Regions from separate parts of the Paenarthrobacter nitroguajacolicus genome, predicted to be linked through region 1. Evidence: riboswitches for the same ligand, from Rfam matches in the RefSeq annotation. Region 1 holds a riboswitch; each other region holds the start of a gene.
What was found. A riboswitch is a leader RNA that binds a small molecule or an ion and turns the genes downstream of it on or off. The one in region 1 is predicted to bind cyclic di-AMP.
Positions count from the first base shown of each region.

Region 2: it holds a riboswitch for cyclic di-AMP, as region 1 does, so the genes downstream of both, KCX59_RS04190 (hypothetical protein) here and KCX59_RS02140 (NlpC/P60 family protein) in region 1, are expected to answer to the same signal.
Region 3: it holds a riboswitch for cyclic di-AMP, as region 1 does, so the genes downstream of both, KCX59_RS05695 (M23 family metallopeptidase) here and KCX59_RS02140 (NlpC/P60 family protein) in region 1, are expected to answer to the same signal.

Region 1 is NZ_CP073234.1:404,335-407,601, forward strand. Features, by position in the region: gene KCX59_RS02130 (NCS2 family permease) at 1-735, opposite strand, end outside; gene KCX59_RS02135 (copper resistance CopC family protein) at 850-1,482, shown strand; cyclic di-AMP (ydaO/yuaA leader) riboswitch at 1,657-1,824, shown strand; gene KCX59_RS02140 (NlpC/P60 family protein) at 1,828-2,622, shown strand; gene KCX59_RS02145 (FAD-binding protein) at 2,808-3,267, opposite strand, start outside.
Region 2 is NZ_CP073234.1:830,425-833,691, forward strand. Features, by position in the region: gene KCX59_RS04185 (pyridoxal phosphate-dependent decarboxylase family protein) at 1-289, shown strand, start outside; gene KCX59_RS04190 (hypothetical protein) at 403-1,257, opposite strand; cyclic di-AMP (ydaO/yuaA leader) riboswitch at 1,261-1,422, opposite strand; gene KCX59_RS04195 (sensor histidine kinase) at 1,556-3,055, opposite strand; gene KCX59_RS04200 (response regulator transcription factor) at 3,077-3,267, opposite strand, start outside.
Region 3 is NZ_CP073234.1:1,122,490-1,125,756, forward strand. Features, by position in the region: gene serC (phosphoserine transaminase) at 1-118, opposite strand, end outside; gene KCX59_RS05690 (metal-dependent transcriptional regulator) at 412-1,107, shown strand; cyclic di-AMP (ydaO/yuaA leader) riboswitch at 1,318-1,532, shown strand; gene KCX59_RS05695 (M23 family metallopeptidase) at 1,537-2,373, shown strand; cyclic di-AMP (ydaO/yuaA leader) riboswitch at 2,519-2,681, shown strand; gene KCX59_RS05700 (C40 family peptidase) at 2,686-3,267, shown strand, end outside.

The DNA.
Region 1 (3,267 bases):
GCGGGGGTTGACGTTGGTTCCGTCAAAGCTTGGGCCGATGTGCAGCGTGAATTCGAGGATGGCGGCCAGCGCAGTGGAGACCACGATGCCGATCAGGATGGCGCCGCGGACCTTTCGGACCACCAAGGCGATGGTCAGGATCAAGCCCACTGCGAAAACGAGTGTCGGCCAGCCCATGAGCTTTCCGTCCACGCCCAGGCCCAACGGAACGGTGGTGCCGGCAGCATCAGGGATGCGGCGGACGAAACCGGCGTTGACCAGGCCAATGAGTGCGATGAAGAGGCCGATGCCCACAACAATTGCCGTCTTCAGGGCCTCCGGAACCGCCTTGAACACGGCTGTTCGGAAACCGGTCAGCACCAGGATGAGCATGGTGATGCCGGACAGCACCACGAGCCCCATCATGTCCGGCCAAGTCAATCCGGGATGGGAAGCCACAGTGACTGCCACGAAGGCGTTGACGCCCAAGCCTGTGGCCACGGCAAACGGATGTTTGGCCCACGCGCCCATGAGGATGGTCAAGATGCCGGCAACGAACGCCGTGGTGGCTGCCACGGCCGTGAAGCCCAGCGACGCGCCACTCGAGTCGGGTCCGGAGAGGATCAGCGGGTTCAGCACCACGATGTAGCTCATGGCGAAGAAGGTCGCGAAGCCGCCACGGATTTCCCGCGAATACGTGGATCCACGTTCGGAGATTTTGAAGTAGCGGTCGATTGCAGAACCTTGTTTGAGCATGAAGGTCTCCGGGGATCGAGGGGAGTTTGCTCTCAAATCCTATGTTGTCCGGTGTGGGCCCTTTGAACCATTCGCCTAGTCTGTAAGGAAGCCAACACTAGGAGAAACCGCCCCATGCGTACCATCCGCCCGCTTCTGGCCGCCGTCGTCGCTGCCCTTGCTTTCGCGTCCGCTTTGCTGTTTTCCGCGGCTCCGGCGTCCGCGCACGACGTCGCCGAGTCAACCGCGCCAGCCAACGGTGCCAGCGTGGCGGAAGTCCCGGCGTCGGTCTCCATCACGTTCAACAACCGCCCGCTCGCGATTGGTTCCGGCGTCACCGTGACGTCCGGCGGTGAGAACTGGGCGGACGGTCCGGTCGAAATCATTGACAGCCAGGCTGTCCAAAAGCTTCGCGAGGGCGCTCCAGCTGGTGAATACACCGTGGTTTGGCGTGTAGTCAGCTCGGATTCCCACCCCATTGAGGGCACCTTCGCGTTCACGGCCGCCGCGGGAACCGCGACGACGGCGAGTGGCCCGGTTGGTGTCTCGCCGTCGGTGTCGGCGCCGTCAGCCGAAGTACCGACGGCGGGTACCGCAGCGCCGGGAACGGGCAGCAGCGAGCCTGCCGCTGACGCCTCCCAACCCTTCCCTTGGAGCATTGTCGGGCTGGCTGTTGTTGCTGTGGGTCTCGTTATTTACCTTGCTGTTACCGCACGGAAGAAACTCGCCGCTTCGAACAGCCCTGATGGCGATACTTCCGCGGAATAACGCGGTTTTCTACGTACCTGCGAATATCTCGAAACGGACACTGCGACACGCCAGAAGCCCACTTCCCGTTACTTAAATGTGACTTCGGAGGAATCATCGCGTACGGTAGTACCTGTGCCTGTTCCACGTAGCGGGCACTTCCGGCCTGATTGCCTAGCTCTGCCGCAGTCCGGAATCCGTTCGCAGACAAACCTACGGCAGAGACGGGGAACCCAATTTAGGCCGCTTTCGAGCGTGCCTTGGGGTGAAGTCACGAAGCTTCCGCTGAACAGCGGGGGATAGTGGCCGGGTGACTCCCATCCGAATCCGACAGCTAACCTCGCAGGCATCGGGAGAGGCTCTTTCATGTCTTCACGCATTCTTCGCGGCCGTCGTAAGGCGGACAGCGTACGTCCTAATCCGTTCATCTCCATCTCGAAGGCAGTAGCCAGCAACGCTTCCGGCGCTGGCCGCCAGGCAGCTGTTATCGCAGCAGCCTCGGGCCTCGTTTTGACCGGCTCCATTGCTGCTCACGCAGCTGAGGCTCCGGTTCAGCGCGACTCCAGCCCCGCAACGGTCGCTGAGACCGTTTCCGAGGCACCCACCAAGGTTGTTACCGCCCTGGCGACGGCTACCGTCAACTTCGAGCGTCCGGCCGTTGCTTCCGTAGCAGCTCCGGTCATCGAAAAGCCGGCTCCCGTTGTTGAGGCCCCTGTGGTCCAGAAGGCAGCCGTCACCACTGCTGCTGCAACAGCTCCCGTCGCCGCCCAGGCTGCGGTTGCTGCTCCTGTGGCTGCCGCACCGGCTGCCCCTGCTCCTGTAGCTGCTGCCCCCGCCGTTGGCGGCGTCAACGCAGCCATGGTTGCCTCGGCTTACGCACAGATCGGCGTCTTCCAGGACTGCACCGCCATGGTCGAGAAGGCTCTCGGCTCCGCTGGCATCCCGGTAGGCGACCTCGGTCCCATGCAGTTCATGAACTACGGCAAGGTCGTTAGCGATCCCCAGCCCGGTGACATGATCGTCCAGTCCGGCCACGTTGCTATCTACATCGGCAACGGCCAGGCAATCAGCGGTGGCATCAACGGCAACCAGACGGGCATCCACCCGATCAGCTGGTTGACCGCAACGGGTCCCCTGACCTACGTACGCGCTGGCGCATAAAGCCTCACGCTTCAGTTCAAAGGCCGGTGCCTTCAAAGACTATTGTCTTTGGAGGTGCCGGCCTTTGGCGTTAAGTTCTGTTTGTTAATGTTCAGCGGGGAAGAACGTTCAGCGGGGAACGTTCGACGGCGGGTCTATAGCCGCGTGGGCGGCGGGGCCCGTGCGGGCCCCTAGGCGTAGTGCCCCTAGGCGAGGGCGATGCCCGGACCTGCGGGCAGGGCAACTTTTGAGGAGATGGCTTGGCCCACTGCCTTGGCTTGCCGCAGCACTTCCTTAGGAGACGGCGTGATGAGGTCCCCAACGCCCACCAGGTGCATCCCTACCGCCCGCATGGCGGCCGCGAAGTTCTGGCCAACGGCTATCCCAAGTTCGGCGAGCATGCGCCGCAACTGGCTTTGGGCACAGCGCGTGACTACTACGTGGTCCGCCAGGAGGACACCGTTGGCTGTGTGGACTGCCCACTGGCGTGGAGTGGATTCGAGGGGGCCGGATACATGGAGTCCCGTTCTGAGGCCCGCTGTGGTCATGCTGGCGGCCAGCCCATATCCGATTTGCCGGGAGGGGTCCGAACCCAGGAAATCAAGGCGGACGGCGCGGGTGGTGTTGCGAACGTCCAGTTGGTGGTTGGCGGCGTAGTTCCGCAGA
Region 2 (3,267 bases), 430 kb from region 1:
GGCAGCAAATGCCCGTGCTTTGGCTGAAGGACTGTCCTCGATCCCTGGCGTGGAGGTGCTCAACGACGTCGTGTTCACGCAGGTCTCGGTGTGTTTCGGAAGCGATGACCGTACGCACCGGATCACCCAGCGGCTCATGGCCGAAGGCGCGGTCTGGATGTCCGGTTCGTCGTGGCGTGGCCGCGAGATCTTACGGATTTCGGTGAGCAATTGGACTACGGACGCCGGGGATGTCGCCGCGTCCGTCGCAGCCGTGCGGGGAGCGGTGAAGGCCGAACCGGAGGCATAGCGTTCTACGGCCACGCACCTGTGAAACGGCAAAGCCGCGCCCGTTCCCGCCATCCGCTCCAGTGGGTACTGGTGCGAACGGCGGCAACGGGCGCGGCAATCAAGCAGTCTGGCTTAGTACCAGTTGTTGGCCAAGTGGAAGCCCAGAGCGGCGGACGGGGATCCGTAGCGCTCCTTGATGTAGTTCAGGCCCCACTTGATTTGGGTCTGGTAGTTGGTTTCCCAGTCAGGACCAACGGTAGCCATCTTGGAAGCAGGCAGGGACTGGACGATGCCGTAGGCGCCGCTGGAAGCGTTCATCGCCGTGGTCTTCCAGTTCGATTCCTTCTCCCACAGCGTGTTCAGGGCAGTCATTTCGCCCGGGCCCCAGCCGTAGTTGCCAAGCATGCTCAGTGCGTACGCCTTGGCAGCAGCGGGGTCGTCCACGGCCTTGGGGGCGGCAGCAGCAGCTGCGGCTTCCGCGGCGGCGGCGGCAGCAGCGGCGTCGGCGGCTTGCTTGGCAGCAGCGTCAGCAGCAGCCTTCTCAGCGGCGGCTTGGGCGGCAGCTTGGTCTGCGGCAGCCTTTTCGGCGGCGGCCTGCGCGGCTGCGGCCTGGTCAGCGGCAGCCTTCTCGGCGGCAGCCTTGTCAGCAGCTGCCTTTTCCGCGGCGGCCCTGTCGGCTGCGCCCTTTTCGGCGGCAGCATCCAGGGAAGCGGAGATCTCGGCCGACTTGTTCGTGTTGACCTGCGCACTGGACTGGGTTCCGGCTACGCGGCTGGCCTCGGGGAGGGTCAGTGCGGCGTTTGCGGCGGTTCCGAGCGATGCAACGCCCAGTGCAGCTGCCACGACACCGGCTACGACGGACATGCGGTGGCCGGACTTACCCTGGCGGGCTGCGTTCTTGAGGACAGACTGCGACTTGGTGTGCGGTGCGTTGTGTTCGTCGCGGCGACGCGCGGAAGGGCGCGTCTGATCGTTAAATTCAGACATGTGATTACCTCTCAGCGCCTGCGGAGTTAGCTGTCGGGTTCGGATGAGGTCATCCGGCCGCGCATCATGCTGCGGCTTCACCCCAAGGGCCGGCCAAAAAGGCCTGGGCCCGGAGACTCTGGGTCCCCCGTCTCTGCCTCGGAGAAAGAACGGACTCCGGGAAGTGGCAGAGCTCGGCGCATCCCGGATGTGGGCCTGCTAGGGACGACCCACCCTTTCGACGGTACAGGAGGATTCCACAGAAGTCACATTTAGGTAACAGAGATCACGACGCCGGTGAGTCGCCTTGCCCGATTCGTTATAGGCCTTCGGTGTTCACGGTAGGGAGTCGGAGGGTGAATTCCGTGCGACCCGGCCGCGAGGTCACTTCCACGCTACCGCCATGCGCTGAAACGATGGCCTCCACAATGGACAAGCCGAGTCCGGAGGTGCCCTCAGAGCCCGATCTTGCGGCATCAGCGCGGGCAAACCGGGAGAAGATCCTGCCTTGGAAGTCTTTCGGAATTCCGGGGCCGTTATCCGTCACTGTCACCACGGCACTGCCATCGGCGGAGAGCATGACGCCTGTGACCACGGTAGTACCTGGATCCGTGTGTTTGCGGGCATTGGACAACAAATTGCCCAGCACCTGATGAAGTTGGGTGGCATCGCCGCGCACAGTGATGGGCTCATCAGGGAGCTGGAGCTGCCAGATGTGATCCGACGCCATGACTTTCTCGTCACTGACCGTTTCGATCACGAGCTGTGTCAGGTCCACGTCCTCAACTTTGACAGGCTGTCCCTCGTCCAACCGCGCCAGTAGAAGAAGGTCCTCCACCAAGGTGGTCATGCGTTCGGACTGGCTTTGGACACGCGCCAGCGACTTCCGGCCATCCTCGGTGAAGTTCTCCGTCATCCTTAGTAGCTCGGTGTAGCCCCGGATGGCGGTCAGGGGAGTCCGCAGTTCGTGCGAGGCATCGGCCACGAACTGGCGCACCTTGGTTTCGCTTTCCTGCCGTGCTTCCAGCGCGCTCGAAACGTTGTTCAGCATCTGGTTCAAGGCATAGCCGACGCTGCCCACTTCCGTTCCGGGGTGGGATGCCGACGGCGGTACGCGCACCGCAAGTGCCACCTCGCCGGCGTCGAGAGGCAGGCGCGAAACCTTCGTGGCCACCTCGGAGAGCTGCTCAAGAGGACGCATGGTCCGGCGGATGATGACCGTTCCCACGAGCCCGATCACCACCAGCCCAGCCAGCGAGACCAGCACCATGGTCCACACCAGCGAGGCTTCTGCGCTCTGCTTGTCCTCCAGCGGCAGGCCCGTCACAATCACGTCGCCATAAGTGGTTTCGACTGCCACAAGCCGGTAATCGCCGTTGGACAGCGATCGGTCCACGGGTTGGTTGTCCGTGGGAAGCGACACCAGGACCTGCTCATCGTCTGCTGAGAGCGAGACGCGGTGACCTTGGGCGTCGATCAAACCCGAGCTTCGCACGGTGGAGCCGTCGATCCTCGCGTTGAGCGTGCCTGCCGCCTGCCCGCGCGCCTCCAAAGGATCCGGCCTGCCGGGGGATGACGGAAAGTTCGACGGCGGCCTGCCGAAGTCATTCGCGCGGCTGGACGCCTGCTCCAACTGCCTGTCGAGCTGCCTGTTGAAGACCATGTCCATGGACGCGTAGCTGACCACCCCCACAGCAGCGCAAATGGCGATCAATAGTGCCATGGCCACCAGGACCAAGCGTGTACGCAGGTGCCAGGTGGAGGGATTGAGCCAACTGAGCTGAGTCTGTCCGGCCGACACTCCGGACTTCCTGGCCATTCGCGAGAGGGTGCCCAAGGGCTAGTCCGCAGGCTTGATGACGTAGCCGGCACCCCGGATGGTATGGATCATCGGGGGATGGTCGGCTTCGATCTTCTTGCGCAGATAAGAGATGTAGAGCTCCACGATGTTGGCCTGGCCGCCGAAGTCGTAATCCCACACACGGTCCAGGATCTGGGCTTTGCTGACAACTCGTTTGGGGTTCTCCATGA
Region 3 (3,267 bases), 720 kb from region 1:
TGGTCGACGCGGCAGACAACGCTTCGATCTGTTCCGGGCGAACCTTGGACGGTCCAGCGCCGAAGCGTCCATCCTTGGGCAGCAGGTCGGCGGGAATGGTGATGCTGTTGTCGCTCACGTAGGGCTCCAATGGGTGTCGGCTAGAGATGGGAGGTGGCATGGGGCATCAACTGCCCCTTCGACACCCCAATTCTGCCTGACACGGCCCGGGCGCAGGAACCTGCAGCCGTCATAGTCCGCCACGTGGAATGCAAACGAATCGGATGCGACCGGAATTATCCAGAGTAATTCCAAATAAGCTAGGCTGGTGGTTGGCGTTCATGGGGCGGCGGTGCACACCGTCCGCCCTTGCTGGGGACGCGGTACGGTGGAGATTACGCAAGGAACTGCGTTCGAGGAGAGCTGAGCTGGATGACGGATCTGATCGATACCACTGAGATGTATCTTCGGACCATTTTGGAGCTTGAAGAAGAAAACATAGTGGCACTCCGGGCCCGCATTGCCGAGCGATTGCGCCACTCCGGACCCACTGTTTCCCAGACCATCGGACGCATGGAGCGCGACGGCCTGGTGATTGTGTCCAACGACCGCCACCTGGAGCTCACTGAAGTGGGCCGGAAACGCGCCACAGAGGTCATGCGCAAGCACCGCCTTGCGGAGCGCCTGTTGGCCGACGTTATTGGCTTGGACTGGGCCTATGTACACGATGAAGCGTGTCGCTGGGAGCATGTCATGAGTGAGCGCGTGGAGCGCCGGCTTTACGAGCTCCTGGAGCATCCCACAGAGTCTCCCTATGGCAACCCCATCCCGGGGCTTGAGGCGCTTGGTGGCCTCGCCAGCCAGCCCTTCCCCCGGCTGGATGTCAATCTGCTGCAGGCCATGGACGGCTACGCCACTGATTCCCGCGTTGTGGTCAGCCGCCTTGCGGAGCCCATCCAAGTCGAGCCGGAACTTCTCACCCAGTTGGATGAGGGCGGAATCCGTCCAGGCGCAACAGTGTCGCTGGAGCGCGTCGGTGAGTACATCTCGGTCCGCGTCCCGGGTATCGAGGGCGCCTTGGAGCTACCTCCTGAAGTTGCTGCGCACGTCTTCGTCTCCCTCAGCTGACCGGCACCGGGCCAGCACAGTGTCAAACCTCACTTTTGTGCGTTCGGCGCGCGTGTGACCTGCGGTTTTTCGAAATTGATGATAAGGGCCTCCTTCGCTTGCCCCGCTCCTGTTGATAACGAATTTATTACCAAGAGCCTTAATCCCCTATAGTTATCTACTAGCGCTGATACCAAAGCGTTACCTGATCCGGAGCCGAGCTCTGCCAGCGGATCAGGTGTGCCACCCACCACTGGCAGAGGCGGGGGAACCACAAGCGGCTGTCTAAAGAAGCAGCCTTGGGGTGAAGTCCGCAGCAGAAGTGCCCACGTATGCAAGTCCCTCTTGGGATACCTGTGTGCCGTGAGCGCCTCGTGCGGACCGGGTCTTTGTACTCTCTGACCCGAATCCGACAGCTAACTTCGCAGGCTTTTGAGAGAGGAACAGAGTTTGACATCGCAGAACGTCAGGGGTCGCCGCCGCGCGTCCGGCCCCGCTGCTGAGCTGCGGCCAGCCACCGTCGTAACGGAGATCCGGCCTCGCGACACCGAGCGTCAGGTGCGCCGCCGTAAGAGCCCGCTGCGCCAGGTTGCCGACTTCGCCGCTGCCAGCGGCGTCGGGCAGAAGGCCGGTGTTGCGCTTGCCGCCACCGGACTTGCCCTGACTGTCGGTCTGCCGGCCACGAGTCCCGTCATGGCCACTTCGGAATCAGGCCAGACTGAGTCTGCCCTCGCCGTCGCCGCCCCCACTGGCAGCCAGCCCGAGGTTTCCGCCGCCGCGTCAGCCAAGATCGACTTCAGCCGCGCCGCCGTCGCCACTTCTGCCGACCCCGATGGGAAGCTGAAGCAGCTGCTCAGCGCCCAGTCGACTGAGAGCATCCAGCGGGCCTCGTCCGTTGGCAGCATGGCCAGCCCCCTGGACACGCTCACCACGGCATCCCCTTTTGGTTACCGCATCAGCCCCCTCACGGGTGGCGCAGGTGACTTCCACCGTGGCCAGGACTTCGTTGCCCAGTGCGGCACGGCTGTGCACGCAGCGGCCACCGGCAAGGTTACGTTCGCCGGATGGCACGAGTACGGCGGAGGCAACCGCGTGGTCGTTGACCACGGCAATGGCCTCGAGACCACGTACAACCACCTGTCGTCCTTCACCGTCCAGGTAGGCCAGACCGTAAACCGCGGCGACACCGTCGCCCTGAGCGGCACCACGGGCGCTTCCACCGGCTGCCACCTCCACTTCGAGGTCCAGGTCAACGGTGAAGTTGTAGACCCCATGGGCTGGCTCTAAGCCAGTTGATGGTTGCCTCTCGCATTAGCGGGACGCCCCGTGACCTGAATGTGACATTCGCTTTCAAGTGTTGTAGCGTACAGAGCGCATCGGCTTTTTAGGGGGCCGGTGCACTTGAGTGGATTGCCTAGCTCTGCCACCTCTCAAGGTCCGTTCGCATAAATCGTCTGGCAGGGGCGGGGGAACCACTTCTGGCCTTCGAAAGAAGGCCTTGGGGTTAAGTCGCAAAAGCTTCCTTGGAAGCAGCGCGGCCGGATGACTCCCATCCGAATCCGACAGCTCACCTCGCAGGCATTGGGAGAGGCTACCTACGTGTCATCACGCACTACCCCTGCGCGCCATCGCGCCCAAACGGTTCGCACGAACCCGTTGAACACTCTTTCCAAGGCTGTTTCCTCCAACGCAGGAACCGTGGGCCGTCAGGCCGCCGTCCTTGCAGCAGCCTCAGGCCTCGTCCTCACCGTCGGCTTGCCGGCACAAGCAACAGACACCGACGTTTCCAAGTCGGAGGCCTCCAGCACCCAACAGCTGGTTGCTACCGCGGTGATTACCGCAGAACCGACAGCCACCGTTTCCTTCGAGAGCCCCACCGTGGCCACCCTGGAAGCCCCCAAGGTACAGCGCGCAGCGCAGGTTGCCGAGCGCGCAGCGGCCACCAGCGAAGAAACAGCGGAAGCAGTTACAGCAAAGTCTTCCGAGGCCAAGGATTCGGCCTCCAGTGCAGCTGCCTCCGGTCTCGCCGCCATTGCCTACACCGGCATCGGCTCTCCCTACGTTTGGGGCGGAACCACACCCAACGGTTGGGATTGCTCCGGCTTCACCCAGTGGGTCTACGCACAGGCCGGAATCAGCATCCCCCGCGTCAACGCCTGGACGGCCATGACGCCCACCAGC